Linked DNA regions of Shumkonia mesophila. The protein of the gene in region 1 binds, or shares a complex with, the protein of each later gene. Links are inferred from orthologs where the notes say so. Each region holds a gene or a part of one and is shown on either strand. Other genes may lie near its edges.

Evidence for each region.
Region 2: the proteins of rpsG (region 1) and tig are in contact, whole or in part, in a crystal structure (PDB 3GTY), measured with the Thermotoga maritima proteins. The link is inferred for Shumkonia mesophila from one-to-one orthologs. Residues at the interface, in WP_004081843.1 of Thermotoga maritima: Lys34, Lys52, Lys55, Glu59, Arg62, Gln63, Glu66, Asn67, Lys69, Val71, Arg95, Ala109, Lys110, Lys111, Gly112, Arg113, Pro114, Glu117, Glu121, Ile124, Ala125, Tyr127, Asn128, Asn129, Thr130, Gly131, Lys135, Asp139, Arg142, Met143; in WP_004081061.1 of Thermotoga maritima: Glu122, Val124, Val129, Leu130, Tyr133, Glu188, Gly259, Ile262, Tyr263, Glu266, Ser270, Glu273, Gln274, Glu277, Arg308, Gln311, Ile312, Ser315, Tyr316, Glu325, Arg329, Arg336, Leu363, Phe366, Trp367, Arg373, Leu377, Arg381, Leu384, Glu387.

Annotation. Positions count from the first base shown.
Region 1 is NZ_JAOTID010000004.1:90,145-99,476, reverse strand. Bases 1-2,897 are described here. They hold rpsG (30S ribosomal protein S7), read left to right. Parts: upstream 1-1,162; coding sequence 1,163-1,633; downstream 1,634-2,897. Other genes in these bases: fusA (elongation factor G), read left to right, coding at 1,655-2,897; rpsL (30S ribosomal protein S12), read left to right, coding at 776-1,147; rpoC (DNA-directed RNA polymerase subunit beta'), read left to right, coding at 1-434. Outside these bases: more of fusA, read left to right, coding at 2,898-3,736; tuf (elongation factor Tu), read left to right, coding at 3,769-4,959; rpsJ (30S ribosomal protein S10), read left to right, coding at 5,004-5,312; rplC (50S ribosomal protein L3), read left to right, coding at 5,324-6,058; rplD (50S ribosomal protein L4), read left to right, coding at 6,065-6,685; ODR01_RS08735 (50S ribosomal protein L23), read left to right, coding at 6,682-7,014; rplB (50S ribosomal protein L2), read left to right, coding at 7,018-7,845; rpsS (30S ribosomal protein S19), read left to right, coding at 7,858-8,136; rplV (50S ribosomal protein L22), read left to right, coding at 8,139-8,519; rpsC (30S ribosomal protein S3), read left to right, coding at 8,519-9,196; rplP (50S ribosomal protein L16), read left to right, coding at 9,232-9,332.
Region 2 is NZ_JAOTID010000002.1:549,724-558,977, forward strand. What follows is about bases 3,604-6,422. They hold tig (trigger factor), read right to left. Parts: upstream 5,821-6,422; coding sequence 4,387-5,820; downstream 3,604-4,386. Other genes in these bases: clpP (ATP-dependent Clp endopeptidase proteolytic subunit ClpP), read right to left, coding at 3,665-4,312; ODR01_RS05890 (malonyl-CoA decarboxylase), read right to left, coding at 6,071-6,422. Outside these bases: lon (endopeptidase La), read right to left, coding at 1-2,019; ATP-dependent Clp protease ATP-binding subunit ClpX, read right to left, coding at 2,159-3,451; more of ODR01_RS05890, read right to left, coding at 6,423-7,501; ODR01_RS05895 (NAD(P)H-hydrate dehydratase), read right to left, coding at 7,504-9,000; ODR01_RS05900 (D-amino acid dehydrogenase), read left to right, coding at 9,159-9,254. UniProt on the Bacillus subtilis protein: Involved in protein export. Acts as a chaperone by maintaining the newly synthesized protein in an open conformation. Functions as a peptidyl-prolyl cis-trans isomerase.

The DNA.
Region 1 (9,332 bases):
GCGAGCAGATCGACCGCATCGAGTTCGACATGGTCAACGCCAAGGCCGCCGAACGCGACCTGCGGCCGGCCGTGGGCGTTCCGGTGCTGCAGGGCATCACCAAGGCCAGCCTGCAGACGCAGTCGTTCATTTCGGCGGCGTCCTTCCAGGAAACCACCCGTGTCCTCACCGAGGCAGCGGTTTCCGGGAAGACGGACGACCTGGAAGGCCTCAAGGAGAACGTCATCGTCGGCCGGTTGATCCCGGCCGGCACGGGCAGCGTGATGAACCGCTTGCGGGCCATCGCCGCCCAACGTGACCGCGAGATGGCGGAAGTCGATGGCGGCCAGCCCGAGGCCGTCGAAGAGGGGGCCGGCCCGGCCCACATCGCGGCCGATGCGAAGGGCAAGGCCTCGGCAACCGACGCCGGAACGGCCGGCGGCGGCGACGACTAGGCCGGCTCCGGCCGGTTTTTCCGCGGATTCCCTGGGGATATCGGGTTTTGCCCGGTATCCCCGCCGGGACCCTCGGCGGGGCCGGCGAAAGCCGTAGGATTTAAGGATTGTTTTGCTTGACTGGGTAGGGCGGCGAAACTAGTATTCGCCCCTCTTCGCAAGGGGCCGGTGGTGGACCTCTCGGTTCAGACGCGGTCTCGGATGTGAAAAAAACATAACTGGGTCAGCGCCCTCCGGGCGGTAAGGATAACCGTCGGGAGTGGTTTTTTGCCTCGTTTTCGGGGTGCGCGCCACGGTCTTGACCATCAGGGCCGGGCGCACGTGTGAAGTGGAACGACGCAATGCCAACAGTTAACCAATTGATCCGGAAGCCCAGGCAGGCGCCGGATATCCGTAACAAGGTTCCGGCGCTGGATAGCTGTCCGCAGAAGCGGGGCGTCTGCACGCGCGTCTACACCACCACCCCGAAGAAGCCGAACTCGGCGTTGCGGAAGGTGGCGCGCGTCCGCCTGACCAACGGTTTCGAGGTCACCAGCTACATTCCCGGCGAGGGGCACAATCTTCAGGAGCACTCGGTGGTGATGATCCGGGGCGGTCGCGTGAAGGACCTTCCCGGCGTTCGCTACCACATCATTCGTGGCACCCTTGACACCCAAGGCGTTTCGGATCGCCGCCAGCGTCGTTCGAAATACGGCGCGAAGCGGCCGAAGTAGGATTGGAAGAAGAGCATGTCCCGTCGACACGCTGCAGAAAAACGCGAAGTCCTGGCCGATCCCAAGTTCGGGGACGCGGTGGTCACCAAGTTCACCAACGGCTTGATGCTGGATGGTAAGCGCTCGGTGGCCGAGCACATCATTTATGGGGCTCTCGATATCATCCAGCAGAAGACCGGGCAGGATCCGCTCAAGGTCTTCCACGATGCCATCGAGAACGTGAAGCCCGCCGTCGAGGTGCGTTCTCGACGGGTCGGCGGCGCCACCTATCAGGTGCCGATCGAGGTGCGCTCGGCCCGCCGTCAGACCCTGGCGATCCGTTGGATCGTCGATCTGGCGCGCAAGCGTTCGGAGAACACCATGACCGAGCGTCTTTCGGGCGAACTCCTGGACGCCGCCAACAACCGCGGGTCCGCCGTCAAGAAGCGCGAGGATACGCACCGTATGGCGGACGCCAACAAGGCGTTCTCGCACTACCGCTGGTAGATTTTCGGAGCAGATCCTAGCATGGCCCGCACGACGCCCCTCGACCGCTATCGCAACATCGGCATCATGGCTCACATTGATGCCGGGAAAACGACGACGACCGAACGAATCCTGTATTACACCGGCCGGTCCTACAAGATCGGTGAAGTCCATGACGGCAACGCCGTGATGGACTGGATGGAGCAGGAGCAGGAACGCGGCATCACCATTACCTCGGCCGCGACCACCTGCCAGTGGCGCGAGCACCGTATCAACATCATCGATACGCCTGGCCACGTGGATTTCACCATCGAAGTCGAGCGGTCCCTCCGGGTTCTGGATGGGGCCGTTGCCGTTTTCGACAGCGTCGGCGGCGTCGAGCCGCAGTCCGAGACGGTGTGGCGTCAGGCCGACCGCTACAAGGTGCCGCGCGTCTGCTTCGTCAACAAGATGGACCGCATCGGCGCCGACTACTTCCGCTGCATCAAGCAGATCGGCGAACGCCTGGGGGCCAATCCCCTGGTCTGCCAGCTGCCGATCGGCGAGGAGTCCGAGTTCGCCGGCATCGTCGACCTGATCGCCATGGAGTCGGTGATCTGGAAAGACGAGGCGCTGGGCGCCGAATTCGTGCGCGGGCCGATCCCGGCCGCGCTTGCCGACGACGCGGCGATGTGGCGCGAGCGGCTGGTCGAGATGGCCGTCGAGCAGGACGACGTGGCGATGGAGGCTTATCTCGAGGGCGGCAAGGAGCCCGACATCGCGACCCTGAACAAGTGCATCCGGCGCGGCACCGTGAACGGCGTCTTCGTGCCGGTGATTTGCGGATCGGCCTTCAAGAACAAGGGCGTGCAGCCGCTTCTCGACGCCGTGGTGGATTACCTGCCGGCGCCGACCGACGTGCCGGCGGTCGTTGGCGTCAAGGCGGGGACCGAAGAGCCGGTCACTCGGCGGAATTCGGATGATGATCCGCTGGCCGCATTGGCCTTCAAGGTGATGAACGACCCGTTCGTCGGTTCGCTCACGTTCGCGCGTATCTATTCGGGTGTGCTGGTCAACGGTCAGCAAGTCCGCAACACCACCAAGGACCAGCGCGAGCGTATCGGCCGCATGCTGCTGATGCATGCCAACTCGCGGGAAGACATCAACGAGGCGCGAGCCGGCGACATCGTGGCGCTGGCGGGTCTCAAGCAGACCACTACCGGCGACACACTCTCCGATCCGCAGCATGCCGTCGTGCTGGAGAAGATGACTTTCCCGGACCCGGTGATCGAGATCGCTGTCGAGCCGAAGTCGAAGGCGGACCAGGAGAAGATGGGCCAGGCCCTGTCGCGCCTGGCGGCCGAAGACCCGTCCTTCCGGGTGGCTTCCGACCCCGAGAGCGGCCAGACCGTGATCAAGGGGATGGGCGAGCTGCACCTCGAGATCATCGTCGACCGCATGCGGCGCGAATTCAAGGTCGAGGCCAATATTGGCCAGCCGCAGGTGGCTTATCGCGAAACCATCCGCCAAACCGCCAATGTGGACTATACCCACAAGAAGCAGACCGGCGGGTCCGGCCAGTACGCGCGGGTGAAGTTCCGCTTCGAGCCGCTGCCGGCGGGTTCGGGCTTCCTGTTCGAAAACGAGGTTTCCGGCGGCAACGTCCCGAAGGAATTCATCCCCGGCGTTCAGAAGGGGCTTAACGCGGCGATCCAGACCGGCGTCATGTGCGGGTTCCCGGTGACCGACCTCAAGGCGGTCCTCTACGATGGCGCCTCGCACGACGTCGACTCCAGCGTCATGGCCTTCGAAGTCGCCACGCGGGCGGCCTTCCGGGAAGGCATGGCGAAGGCCAAGCCGGTCCTGCTGGAGCCGATCATGCGGGTCGAGGTGGTGACGCCGGACGAGTACATGGGCGACATCATCGGCGACCTGAACTCGCGTCGCGGCAGCATCTCGGGGATGGATCAGCGGGGCAATGCCCGGGTGATCAACGCGCAGGTCCCGCTGGCGATGATGTTCGGTTACGTCAGTACGCTCCGTTCCATGAGCCAGGGGCGGGCCCAGTTCACCATGCATTTCGATCACTACACAGATGTGCCGCAGCAGGTCTCGGACGAGGTCAAGGCCAAGCTAGCAGGCTAACCACGAAACTCGGCGAGAACGGAGAATAGATCATGGGCAAGCAGAAGTTTGAGCGGACGAAGCCGCACTGCAATGTTGGGACGATTGGCCACGTTGACCACGGCAAGACGACGTTGACGGCGGCGATTACGAAGGTTCTGGCCGAGCAGGGGTTTGCGGAATTCACGCCGTTTGACCAGATTGACAAGGCGCCGGAAGAGAAGGCGCGCGGGATCACGATTGCGACGGCGCACGTTGAGTATCAGACGTCGAAGCGTCATTACGCGCACGTCGACTGCCCTGGCCATGCGGACTACATCAAGAACATGATCACGGGCGCGGCGCAGATGGACGGTGCGGTGCTGGTGGTCTCGGCGGCGGACGGGGCGATGCCGCAGACGCGCGAGCACATCCTTCTGGCCCGCCAGGTGGGCGTTCCGGCGCTGGTCGTTTACATGAACAAGGTTGACCAGGTCGACGACCCGGAGTTGCTGGAGCTTGTTGAGATGGAGCTTCGGGAGCTTCTGTCGAGCTACGAGTTCCCGGGCGACGACATCCCGATCGTGAAGGGTTCGGCGCTGGCGGCTCTGGAGGGGCGTGACGAGGAGATCGGCAAGAAGTCGATCCTGGCGTTGATGGATGCGATCGACAGCTACATTCCGCAGCCGGACCGTCCGAAGGACCAGCCGTTCCTGATGCCGATCGAGGACGTGTTCTCGATTTCGGGGCGTGGGACGGTGGTGACGGGCCGCGTTGAGCGCGGGGTTGTGAAGGTTGGCGAGGAAGTTGAGCTGGTTGGCATCCGGGCGACGCAGAAGACGGTGTGCACGGGCGTCGAGATGTTCCGCAAGCTTCTGGACCAGGGCGAGGCGGGGGACAACATCGGGATCCTGCTGCGCGGCACGAAGCGCGACGACGTTGAGCGCGGTCAGGTTGTTGCGAAGCCGGGTTCGATCACGCCGCACACGAAGTTCAAGGCGGAGGCGTACATCCTGACGAAGGAAGAGGGTGGTCGCCACACGCCGTTTTTTGCGAACTACCGCCCGCAGTTTTACTTCCGGACGACGGACGTGACGGGGACGGTTGTTCTGCCGGAAGGCACCGAGATGGTGATGCCGGGCGACAACATCACGATGGAGATCGACCTGATTGCGCCGATCGCCATGGAGGAAGGCCTTCGGTTCGCCATCCGCGAGGGTGGCCGCACCGTCGGCGCCGGCGTCGTCGCATCGATCATCGAGTAGTGGGAAGACATACCGGCGTTTCAGCCGGTGAGATGGACTGAGCCATGGAAAGTCAAAACATACGAATTCGGCTTAAGGCGTTCGATCATCGCGTCCTCGACCAGTCGGCGCGCGAGATCGTCAACACCGCCCGGCGTACCGGTGCCGAAGTGCGTGGTCCGATCCCGCTGCCGACGCGGCTGGAGCGGTTCACGGTGCTGCGCTCTCCGCACATCGACAAGAAGTCGCGCGAGCAGTTCGAGATCCGCACCCACAAGCGGGTGCTCGACATCATCGATCCGACGCCTCAGACGGTGGACGCGTTGATGAAGCTCGACCTGGCGGCCGGCGTCAACGTCGAGATCAAGCTGTAAGGGTGAGTGCGATGCGAACCGGTTTGATTACACGCAAGATGGGGATGACCCGCGTGTTTGCCGAGGACGGCAGCCACGTTCCGGTGACCGTGCTCAAGGTCGACGACCTTCAGGTCGTCGCCCATCGCACCGAGGACAAGGACGGCTACAACGCCCTGCAGTTGGGGTGCACCGCCGCCAAGGTGAAGAACGTGACCAAGGCGCAGCGCGGCCATTTCGCCAAGGCGAAGGTCGAGCCCAAGCGCCACGTGGTCGAGTTCCGCATCTCGGGGGACGCCTTCGTCGACGTCGGCGCCGAGCTGGCGGCCGATCATTTCACGGTCGGGCAGTACGTCGACGTGACCGGCACCTCGATCGGCAAGGGCTATGCCGGCGGCATGAAGCGTCATGGCTTCGCCGGCCTCAGGGCGACACACGGCGTTTCGGTCAGTCACCGCAGCCTCGGTTCCACCGGCCAGAACCAGAGCCCGGGTCGCGTCTTCAAGGGTAAGAAGATGCCGGGCCACATGGGCGACAGGCGGGTGACCACCCAGAACCTTCAGATCGTCGCCACCGACGTGGAGCGCGGCCTGATCCTGGTGAGGGGTGGCGTTCCCGGCTGCGACGGCGGCTTCCTGCTGATCCGCGACGCGATGAAGCGTCCGCTGCCGAAGGACGTGCCGTTCCCGGCCAGCGTCCGGGCGTCGCAGGAAGCGGTTCCGGCGGATGCGCCGGCCGCGGGCGAAGCCGACGAGAAAAAGGAATAGGCGACCATGAAGTGCGACGTGATCAGCCTGGAAAACGAAACGGTCGGCAGCATCGATCTGGATGAGACGGTGTTCGGCGTGCCGGTGCGGGGCGACATCCTGGCCCGCATGGTCAACTGGCAGTTGGCCAAGCGCCGGGCCGGCACCCACAAGACCAAAGGCGTTTCCGAGGTCAGCGGCACCACCAAGAAGCCTTTCCGCCAGAAAGGCACCGGTCGGGCCCGCCAGGGTTCGATGCGTTCCGCCCAGATGCGGGGCGGCGGCATCATCTTCGGGCCGGTCGTGCGCGATCACGCTCATGACCTGACCAAGAAGGTTCGCAAGCTGGCGCTGAAGACGGCGCTCTCGGCCAAGCAGGCCGACGGCAAGCTGGTGGTTCTGGACAGCACCCAGATCAAAGAGGCGAAGACCCGCGACCTCGCCAAGACCCTCGAGAAGCTGGGCTGGACGTCGACCCTGGTCATCGACGGGACCGAGGTGGACGCCAATTTCGCCAAGGCGGCGCGCAATATATTGGGCCTCGACGTGTTGCCCAGCCAGGGCGCGAACGTCCACGACATCCTGCGTCGCCAGACGCTGGTTCTGACCAAGGACGCGGTCGCGAATTTGGTGGAGCGTTTGAAATGAAGACCTATACGGGCAAAGGCGGCCGGGGCGTGAAACCCAGTCAGGGCCGCATCTACGAGCTGATCCGTAGGCCGATCATCACCGAGAAGGCGACCCTGCTGTCCGAGTTCAACCAGGTCAGCTTCGACGTGCCGCTGGATGCGACCAAGCCGGAGATCAAGGCGGCCATCGAGAACCTGTTCAAGGTCAAGGTGATGGCGGTCAACACCCTGCGCCAAAAGGGCAAGGTGAAACGGTTCCGCGGACGGCTTGGCCAGCGGAGTGATTCCAAGAAGGCGATCGTGACGCTGGCCGAAGGCCAGTCCATCGACGTCTCGACGGGGGTTTGAGCGATGGCGCTGAAACAATTCAAGCCGGTAACGCCGGGTCGCCGCGGCCTTGTGCTGGTCGACCGCGCCCAGCTGTGGAAGGGCGATCCCGAGCGGTCGCTGACCGAAGGGCTGCGCGGCAACGGCGGCCGCAACAACATGGGGCGCATCACGGCGCGCCGGCGGGGCGGCGGCCACAAGCGGCGCTATCGCATCGTCGACTTCAAGCGCGACAAGCTGAACGTGGTGGCGACGGTCGAGCGTCTGGAGTACGACCCCAACCGCACGGCCTTCATCGCCCTCATCCGCTACGAGGACGGCGAGCTTGCCTACATCCTGGCGCCGCAGCGGCTGAAGGCCGGCGACACCGTGGTGTCGGGCACCGACGTCGACATCCGCCCGGGCAACGCGATGCCGTTGCAGAACATTCCGGTCGGCACCATCGTCCATAACGTCGAGATGAAGGCGGGCAAGGGCGGCCAGATCGCCCGTTCGGCCGGCACCTACGTGCAGCTGATCGGCAAGGATCGTGGCTATGCGCAGTTGCGGCTGGCCTCCGGCGAGTTGCGGCTGGTGCGGGCCGAATGCATGGCGACCATCGGCGCGGTTTCCAACGCCGACCAGCAGAACATCAAACTGGGCAAGGCCGGCCGCAGCCGGTGGCTGGGCAAGCGTCCGAGCGTGCGCGGCGTGGCCATGAACCCGATCGACCACCCGCACGGCGGCGGCGAGGGCCGCACCTCGGGCGGCCGTCATCCGGTGACGCCATGGGGCAAACCCACCAAGGGCAAGCGGACCCGCAACAACAAACGGACGGACGCGTTCATCATGCGTCGCCGTCCCAAGAAGTAGAGGAGGGCGGTCGTGGCACGTTCCGTTTGGAAAGGCCCCTTCGTGGACGGCTACCTTTTCAAGAAGGTGGAGCAGGTTCGCGGTTCGGGGCGTAACGAGATCATCAAGACGTGGTCGCGCCGGTCGACGATCATTCCCCAGTTCGTGGGGCTGACGTTCGGCGTCTACAACGGCAAGAAGTTCATACCGGTGCTGGTGACCGAAGACATGATCGGTCACAAGTTCGGGGAATTCTCGCCGACCCGCGTCTTTTATGGCCATGCGGCCGATAAACGGGCGAAAAGGGCTTAACCATGGGCAAGAAGACGGCCCCCCGGCAGCTCGCCGACAACGAGGCGATGGCCTATTCCAAGTTTCTGCGGACCAGTCCGCAGAAGCTCAACCTCGTGGCGGAGTCCATTCGCGGCAAGTCCTGCGAATCGGCCCTGGCGGAGCTGACCTTTTCGAAAAGGCGCATCGCCAGCGAGGTAAAGAAGGTTCTGCAATCGGCGATTGCCAACGCGGAGAACAACCACCAGCTCGACGTCGATCAGTTGATCGTCTCCGAGGCGACGGTGGGGCGTACCCTGGTCATGAAGCGGTGGCGGGCTCGGGCCCGCGGCCGGGTGGGGCGCATTCAGAAGCCGTTCAGCAATATCCGGCTGGTGGTTCGCGAACGCGAGGAGACGGCATAATGGGTCAGAAGGTCAACCCGATTGGATTGCGGCTCGGCATCAACCGGACGTGGGATTCCCGCTGGTACGCCGACGAAAGCTACGCGACCCTGTTGCACGAGGATCTGCGCATCCGCGCCTTCCTGCAGGACAAGCTGAGCCAGGCGGGGGTGTCTCGGATCATCATCGAGCGTCCGGCCAAGATGGCGCGCGTCACTATCCACACGGCCCGGCCGGGCGTGGTCATCGGCAAGAAGGGCGCGGACATCGAAAAGCTGCGCGGCGAATTGTCGAAGATGACCGGTTCCGACGTCCACCTGAACATCGTCGAGATCCGCAAGCCGGAAATCGACGCCCAGCTGGTTGCCGAGAACATCGCCCATCAACTGGAGCGGCGCGTCGCCTTCCGTCGGGCCATGAAGCGGGCGGTGCAGTCGGCCATGCGCCTGGGCGCCGAGGGCATCCGCATCAACTGCGGCGGCCGTCTGGGCGGCGCCGAAATCGCTCGCATGGAATGGTACCGCGACGGCCGCGTGCCGTTGCACACCCTGCGTGCGGACATCGATTTCGGGGTCGGCACCGCGAAGACGACATACGGCACCTGCGGCATCAAGGTCTGGATTTTCAAGGGCGAGATTTTGGCCCACGACCCCATGGCCGTCGAGAAGCGGGCGGCGGAGCAGCAGCCGGCGCGTTAAGACGCGACTGAATCTAGGTTAGGAAAGACGGGAAGATGCTTAGTCCCAAACGTACAAAATTCCGCAAGGCGCATAAGGGCCGCATCCACGGCCTGGCGACGCGCGGAAGCCGTCTCACTTTCGGGACCTACGGCCT
Region 2 (9,254 bases), on another replicon or contig:
CGACGGGCCGTCCTTGGGAATAGCGCCCTCGGGGACGTGGACGTGGATGTCCTTCTTGGTGAAGATCGGCGGCTTGATGCCATAGCGGAGCGCGCGGGACTGCACGTACGAACGCGCGGCCTGGATGGATTCCTGCATGACCGATCCCAGCTTGCCGGTGATCGTCATCTTGCCCTTGCCGGGCACCATCAGCGCCTCGATGGACAGCAGCTCGCCGCCCACCTCGGTCCACGCCAAGCCGGTGGTGATCCCCACCATGTCCTCGGTCTCGGCTTCGCCATAGCGGAACCGCCGGACGCCGAGATAGCTCTCGAGGTTGCGTCGCGACACGGTGATCTTCTGGCGCTCGCCCATCATGATCTGCTTGATGGCCTTGCGCGTCAGGCTGGCCAGCTCGCGCTCCAGGTTGCGCACGCCGGCCTCCCGCGTGTAGTAGCGGATGATGTCGCGGATGGCCTCGTCGGAGATCGACCACTCGCCCTTCTTCAAGCCGTTCGCCTTCAACTGCTTGTCGATCAAGTGGCGCTTGCCGATTTCCACCTTTTCATCCTCGGTGTAGCCGGGGATACGGATGATCTCCATGCGGTCGAGCAACGGCGCCGGCATGTTCATGGTATTCGCCGTGGTGACGAACAGCACATCCGACAGGTCGTAGTCGACCTCCAGGTAATGGTCGTTGAAAGTGGCGTTCTGCTCGGGGTCCAGCACTTCGAGCAGCGCCGAGGCCGGGTCGCCCCGCCAGTCCTGGCCGATCTTGTCCACCTCGTCCAGAAGGAACAGCGGATTGGACGTCTTGGCCTTCTTCATGGCCTGGATGATTTTGCCGGGCATCGAGCCGATGTAGGTGCGTCGATGGCCGCGGATCTCCGACTCGTCGCGCACACCGCCCAGCGACATGCGCACGAAATTGCGGCCGGTCGCGCGGGCGATCGACTGGCCGAGCGAGGTCTTGCCGACGCCGGGAGGGCCGACGAGGCAGAGGATGGGCCCCTTCACCTGGTTGGTCCGTTGCTGGACCGCCAGGTATTCGAGGATCCGTTCCTTGACCTTCTCCAGCCCGTAATGGTCGGTGTCCAGCACCTCCTGGGCCTGGCGGATGTCCTTCTTGACGCGGCTGTGCTTCTTCCACGGAATGCTGAGAATCCAGTCGAGGTAGTTGCGCACCACCGTCGCTTCGGCCGACATCGGACTCATCGACTTCAGCTTCTTGACCTCGCCCAGCGCCTTTTCGCGCGCTTCCTTGCTGAGCTTGGTCTTCTGGATGCGCTCCTCGAGTTCGGCCGATTCGTCGCGCCCGTCCTCGGTTTCGCCCAGCTCCTTCTGAATGGCCTTCAACTGCTCGTTCAGATAATACTCGCGCTGGGTCTTCTCCATCTGCCGCTTGACGCGGTTGCGGATCTTCTTCTCGACCTGCAGGACGCCGATCTCGGATTCCATGTGCGAATAGACGCGCTCCAGCCGTTCGGCGACGGTGGCGATCTCGAGCAACTCCTGCTTCTCGGAGATCTTGAGCGCCAGATGCGAGGCCACCGTGTCGGCGAGCTTGCCCGGATCTTCGATCTGGTTGATCGAAACCAGCACCTCGGGCGGGATTTTCTTGTTCAGGCGGATGTACTGCTCGAACTGGGTAACGACCGAGCGGCCGAGCGCCTCCAGCTCCTTGCTTTCGCCTTCCTGCTCGACGATGGGTTCGACCCGCGCCTGGAAGAAGTCCGCGTTGTCGGCATAGCCGAGAATGCGGGCGCGCTGTCCCCCTTCGACCAGCACTTTGACGGTGCCGTCGGGCAGCTTGAGGAGTTGCAGGACGGTCGAGACGGTCCCGACCTGATAGATGTCCTCGGTCGTCGGATCGTCCTGGGCCGCGTTCTTCTGGGCGACAAGCAGGATCTGCTTGTCGTTCTTCATGACGTCCTCCAGCGCGCGGACCGACCGCTCGCGACCGACGAACAGCGGAACGATCATATGCGGAAACACGACGATATCGCGTAACGGCAGGACTGGGTAAAGTTCATCGTTCATAGACACAATCCGGCTCTTTCTGTTCAGGCCCCCGGCACGCCGGCCACACAATGCAGCCCGGACTCACCGGGGCCGTTTCCTGAAATGGTTCCCATCCGCGGGGCGGTCAAGGGAAAGATCCGCCACCGACACCGGCCGCTCACGCGCTGGACTCGATATCGTCGCGGCGCTCCGAGTAGATCTGCAGGGGTTTGGCGCGGCCTTCCGCCACCTCGCGGTTGATCACCACTTCCTCGACACCCTCCAGCGCCGGCAGCTCGAACATGGTGTCGAGCAGGATCGCTTCGAGGATCGAGCGCAGGCCGCGGGCGCCGGTCTTGCGGGCGATCGCCTTCTTGGCGATGGCCTCGAGCGCGCCCGACGACAGGCTGAGCCGCACGTCCTCCATCTCGAACAGGGTCTGGTACTGTTTGACCAGGGCGTTCTTCGGCGTGGTCAGGATTTCGACCATCGCCGCCTCGTCGAGATCGTCCAGCGTGGCGATGACCGGCAGCCGGCCGACGAATTCGGGGATCAGGCCGAACTTGAGCAGGTCCTCGGGCTCGATTTCCCGCAGGATCTCGCCGGTCCGTCGTTCGTCGGGGCCGCGCACGTCGGCGCCGAAGCCGATCGAGGTACCGCGGCCGCGCTGCATGATGATCTTCTCGAGCCCGCTGAAGGCGCCGCCACAGATGAACAGCACGTTGGTGGTGTCGACCTGCAGGAATTCCTGTTGCGGATGCTTGCGGCCACCCTGCGGGGGCACGCTGGCGATGGTGCCCTCCATGATCTTGAGCAGGGCCTGCTGCACGCCCTCGCCCGAGACGTCGCGCGTGATCGAGGGGTTGTCGGACTTGCGCGAGATCTTGTCGACCTCGTCGATGTAGACGATGCCGCGCTGCGCCCGCTCGACGTTGTAGTCGGCGGCCTGGAGCAGCTTGAGGATGATGTTCTCGACGTCCTCGCCGACATAGCCCGCCTCGGTCAGCGTGGTGGCGTCCGCCATGGTGAACGGCACGTCGAGGATGCGCGCCAGGGTCTGGGCCAGCAGCGTCTTGCCGCAGCCGGTGGGACCGACCAGCAGGATGTTGGACTTGGCCAGCTCGACGTCGCCGGCCTTGCCGGACAGGCTGGAATCGGCGCCGCGCGTACCGTGGGCCAGGCGTTTGTAGTGATTGTGGACGGCCACCGAGAGGACGCGCTTGGCGTGCTCCTGGCCGATCACATAGTCGTCGAGGACCTTGCAGATTTCGCGCGGGGTGGGCACCCCTTCCCGCGAACGCACGAGGTTGCTCTTGTGCTCCTCGCGGATGATGTCCATGCACAACTCGACGCATTCGTCGCAGATGAACACCGTCGGTCCCGCGATAAGCTTGTGCACCTCATGCTGGCTTTTGCCGCAGAATGAGCAGTAAAGCGTACTCTTCGATTCGCCGCCGGATGATTTACTCATAAAGTCTCCGTCAGGATACCGGCCTCGTCCAACACATGTTAGCCGGTTGCGCGGCGCCCGCACAATCCCAAATGACGGGGACGGCGGACGACTGGCATGGATCGCCGGCCCGCACGCCCCTCCTTCCACGACGCATGGGGCTCGTGGAACGATGGGTACGCGCGGTTCCTACATTCATATAGTTCGGCAAGGGGCGTGGGGAAATGGGCCGGATCAATCTTTGCCGCTGGAGGCGCTGTCCTTGGGCAGCGGCGGCCGGCTGGCCACCACTTCGTCGATGATGCCGAACTCCTTGGCTTCCTCGGGCGACATATAGCGGTCGCGCTCCACCGACTGCTCGATCAGGGTAAGGGCCTGCCCCGTGTGGTGCTCGTAGATCCTGTTCAGCCGGTCGCGCAGCCGCAGGATCTCCTTGGCCTGGATCTCGATGTCGGTGGCCTGGCCCTGGGTGCCGCCCGACGGCTGATGGATCATGATGCGCGAATTCGGCAGCGCGAACCGCTTGCCCTTGGCCCCGGCGGTCAGCAGCAGCGAGCCCATGGACGCCGCCATGCCGATGCACACCGTCGACACCTCGGGGCGGATGTACTGCATGGTGTCGTAAATGGCGAGACCCGCGGTGACTACCCCGCCCGGCGAATTGATGTAGAAGGAGATGTCCTTGGTCGGGTTTTCCGATTCGAGAAACAGGAACTGGGCGGCGACCAGGCTGGAGACGTGGTCGTCGACCGCGCCGGTCAGGAAGATGATCCGTTCCTTGAGGAGACGCGAATAGATGTCATAGGCCCGCTCGCCCCTGTTGGTCGTCTCGACCACCATGGGGACCAGCGTGTTCATGTAGGTTTCGACCGGATCTCTCATCGCCTTCGTCTTCCTTTCGTCGTCTTCGGTCTTCGCCCCGTCGTCCCCCGCCGGGGCGGTCACACATGTTTCCGTCAGGCCTTTTCGCTCTCCGTTCCCTTGTCCTTCTTGGCCGAGGCCTTCTTCGCCGGCTTCTTCTTGGTCTCGTCCTTGGCCGGCGCCGCGGCCTTGCCGGCTTCGTCCTCGTCGGGGTCGCGCAGCAGTTCCTCGCGCGTCACCTTGCGCTCGGTCAGCTTGGCCATTTCGAGCATGAAGTCGACGACGCGATCCTCGATCAGCGGCGCCCGCAGGCTGTCCATCGCCTCGGGGTTCTTCTTGTAGTACTCGATGACTTTCTGCTCCTGGCCGGGATAACGGCGCGCCTCGGCCACGACCGCCCGGTTGATGTCGTCCTGGGTGACCTGGATCTTGTTGGTCTGGCCGACTTCGGCCAGCACCAGGCCCAGGCGGATGCGCCGCTCGGCGATGGCGCGGAACTCCGCCTTGATGTCGTCGTCGCTCTTGTCGCCGTATTCCTTCTTGGCGGCGTCCGGGTCCTGCTTGCGCTGCTCCTCGAACTGCGCCCAGATGCTGTTCAACTCGGCCTCGACCAGGCTGTCCGGCACCGCGAAGTCGTACATCTCGGCTAGGGCGTCCAGCAGGGCCCGCTTGAGGCGCAGGCGCGAGATGGCCTTGAATTCGCGTTCGTGCTCGTCGCGGATCGCCTTCTTCAGGCCGTCCAGGTTTTCCAGACCGGCCTTCTTGGCGAAGTCGTCGTCGATGGTCGCCGGCTTGGTGCTGCGCACTTCCTTGACGTCGACGTCGAAGACGGCATCCTTGCCGGCCAGGTCGGCGGCGCCGTATTCCTTCGGGAAGGCCACGCTGACGGCCACGTGGTCGCCGGCCTTGGCGCCGACCAACTGGTCCTCGAAGCCGGGGATGAACGATCCCGAGCCGAGGTCCAGGTGATAGCCGTCGGCCTTGCCGCCGGGGAATTCCTTGTCGTCAACCTTGCCGACGAAGTCGATGACGACGACGTCGCCCTTGGCCGCGGCGCGCTCGCCGGCGACCGGCTCCGAAACCTTGTTGGCCTCGGCCATGCGCTGCATGACCTCGTCGATCTCGCTGTCCTCGACGTCGACCGTCAGGCGTTCCAGTTCGATCTTCGAGAAGTCGACCGGCGCGATCTCGGGCAGCACCTCCACGGCCATGGTGTATTCGAGATCCTTACCCTCCTCGAAGGACGTGATCTCCACCTTCGGCTGCATGGCCGGCCTGACGCCGTGCTCGGTCATCGCCTTGGCGGTCGTTTCGCCGACCGTGCGCTCCAGCACTTCTCCCATGACGGAGGAGCCATAGCGCTTGCGCAACAGCGAAACGGGCACCTTGCCGGGGCGGAACCCGGGAATGCGCAACGTCTGGGAAAGTTGTTCAAGCCGGGCGGTGATCCGGTTCTCGATATCGGTGGCCGGAACGACGATCTTGAAATCGCGCTTCAACCCCTCGGTCTTGGTTTCGGTGACCTGCATGGACAAACACTCGGTTGGTTTCGTTGATCCGTAATACCAAAATTCCGCCGGACGTCGGCTCGGGCGTACAAAGGGCTGGAACGGGAAGTGGTGCGGGCGGAGGGACTTGAACCCCCACGACTTGCGTCACAGGAACCTAAATCCTGCGTGTCTACCAATTCCACCACGCCCGCCGACCCCGGATAATCGGGCGGGGTCGCAACTCTATACATTTGGCGCCCTCTGTCAATCGGGCGCTGGTCGATTGTCGTCAGCCCTTGGCCAACGAGCGGATGGCCGATGACGCGGCGATCTTTCCGGCGCCGGTATAGGCCTCGTGGTTGTCGTCGATTTCGCCCAGTTTGTAGAGGTAGTTGATCATGATGCCGGCCGACTGCTGGAGCCCGTTGGCCGAGGTGTCGGCCAGCCAGTTCAAGCGTTCCATGCGGGCGCCGTTGGTCAGGTGGAAATGGGCCACCGGGTCCTTCGCCTTGCCGTCGGAGCGCCGCTCCTGCGTCAGGTAGCGGGCGCACAGGCGCATCAGCGGTCCCCGCAGCGCCTGGCAGACGGCGGGGTCCTGGTGCCAGGTGGCGACGTCGCCGATGAGCACCTTCAGCGTGCCCTTGGCGCCGCGCGAGCCGTCGGCGACCTGCGTGAGCGCCTTGCGTTCGGCCGGCAGCAGCAGGCGCGGTTCGCCGTCCGAAAGCGCGTGCTCCAGCCACGGCCGGAAGCCGGGGACCGGCGACAGCGTGGCGAAGGTCTTGAGGCCCTTGAACTCCAGGGCCAGGAGATCGACCACGCGCTTGATCAGGAAGTTGCCGAAGCTGATGCCGGCCAGCCCCTTCTGGGCGTTGGAAATGGAATAGAAGATGGCCGTATCGGCCTTCTGCGGGTCCTGCACCGGGACGGACTCGTCCAAAAGATGCTGGACATTGTCGGCCAGCCCGGCAACCAGCGCCACCTCGACGAAGATCAGCGGCTCGTCCGGCATGCGCGGGTGGAAGAAGGCGAAGCAGCGGCGATCCGAGGCCAGCCGGTTCTTCAGGTCGTCCCAGCCCTTGATGGCGTGGACCGCCTCGTAGGCGATCAGCCGTTCGAGCAGCGCCGCCGAGGCCGAGCGCCAGGTGATTTCCTGCAACTCCAGCAGGCCGACGTCGAACCACGAGGCGAGCAGGCCCTTGAGGTCGGCTTCCACCGGCTTGAACAGGGGGTCCTGGCGGGCCAGCGACAGCAGTTCGGCGCGCATGTCGACCAGGAACTTGATGCCGTTGGGCAATGCGCTGAACTGGGTCAGCAGGCGCAGGCGCGGCGCCTCCATCGCCTTTTTCAGCCGGGCTTCGGCGTGGTGCCGGGCGTCAGGGTCGGCGGCGGCCTGGACGGCGGCGATGGCCGCATCGACGGCGGCGCGGTCGACGTCGAATTCCTGGGCGAGGACGGTCAGGAATCGCCGCCGCCCGGTCTCGTCGAGGTTGAGGTAGGCCCGCCCCAGGGCGGCCGCCCGGGCCCGGGCCGACACCTCGCCGCCCCGCGCCGCCAGGCAGGCCAGCATCTGCTCGCGCAGGCGGGGGATGTCGTCGTCCGGCAGATGCGGGCGCATGCTGGCGGTTTCCGCGCCGTACTCCGAGCCGGCGATGCTCTGCCAGGCGTTGCGCAGGTTGCGCAGCGTCCGATCAAGAAATCCCGCTTTCGTTGCCTCGACCATGCTCACTCCGATTCCGGTTGCCGGGAATGGCCGGCGGCGGCACGCAGCCGGCGCAACACGCCCGGCACCCGTTCCGGCAGATCCTCGGCGATCAGCCCCGGCCCGAAATCGGCCGCCGCCGACCCGTGGACCCAGGTGGCGGCACAGGCCGCGCCGAAGGCGTCCATGCCCTGGGCCAGCAGGCCGAGGACGAAGCCGGCCAGGACGTCGCCGGACCCCCCGGTCGCCAGTTCCGGCGGCGCCGAGGCGTCGATGGCGGCCCGCCCGTCGGGCGCCGCGATGACGGTGTCGGACCCCTTCAGCAGAACGACGGCGCCCGATTGGCGGGCGGCCGCCCGGGCCCGTGTCAGCCGGTCGCCCTCCAGCTTGAACAGGCGGGCGAACTCGCCCTCGTGCGGGGTCAGCACGCAAGGGCCGCCGATCGCCTCGAACAGCGCCTTCGGCTTCCTGGCGAAAACGGTCAGAGCGTCGGCGTCCAATACCGTCGCCTTGCCGGCGGCCAGTGCCGCCAGCGCCCGGCGATGGGTGATTTCGTTGACGCCGGCGCCCGGCCCGACCAGCACGGCGTTACGCCGCGGGTCGGCAATGAACTCGCCGAAACCGCCACGACCGGCCAGCGGCTTCACCAGCGTGCCCGGCATGTCGGCGGCGTAGATGGGAAAGGCTTCCGGCGATGTCGCGATGGTTACCAGCCCGGCCCCGATGCGCCGGGCGCCGCGTGCCGCCAGCCGGGCGGCGCCGGTCATTTCGCTGCCCCCGGCGATGACGGCGTGGCCGCGGGTGTATTTGTTGCTCTCGAAATTCGGCCACGGGTAGCGCTCCAGCCACAGGCCCGGCGCGTTGAACGCGGTCTGGGGGGCGATGTCGGCAAGCACCGCCTCGGGGATGCCGATGTCGGCGACCACCAGGGCGCCGGCCAGATCCCGTCCGGGGCGCAGGAAGTGCCCTGGCTTGGCCCTGAAGAAGGTGACGGTGACGGTGGCCTGGGGGGCGGCGCCCATGACCTGGCCGGTGTTGCCGTGGACGCCGCTCGGCACGTCGACCGCCAGGCAGGCGAGGCAACGCTGGTTGATGGCCTCGATCACGGCCCTGGCCGGTCCATCGAGGGGGCGCGCCAGACCGGCCCCGAACAGGGCGTCGACGACCAGTTCGCAACCGTCGAGAAGCGCCGGGCCGTCGAGTGGCAAGACGTTGCCGGTCCAGCGCCTGGCATTGGCGGCGGCATCGCCCTTGAGCCTGGCCCGGTCGCCCAGCAGGGCAAGGCGCACCGGCCAGCCGGCTTCGCGCAGCAGGCGGGCGACGACGAATCCGTCGCCGCCGTTGTTGCCCGGACCGCACAGCACCACCGTCGGGCGCGGCGTCGGCCAGCGCTGGCGGATTTCGCGAAAGACGGCGGTTCCCGCCGCTTCCATGAGGGCAAGACCGGGCACGCCGGCGCGTGCGGCGGCGGCGTCCGCCTGGTACATTTCCTCGACGCTGAGCAGCGCGGTATCGGTCATGGCCTCCCGCTTCGCAGACGAATTTCCAAGTATCATAATGGGTTGGACGGGCCGTCGAAAGGTCACAGATGGGTCTAGGCGTTCCAGGCGGGCAAGGATTATAAGATCGCCGCCATGACTGCCTGTGAATTTTCCAAGACCAAAAAGAGGGCAATCCGATGAGAGTGTTGGTGTTGGGCGCCGGCGTGGTCGGCGTCACAACCGCCTATTGGCTGGCCAAGGCCGGCCATCAGGTCGTCGTGCTGGACCGCCAG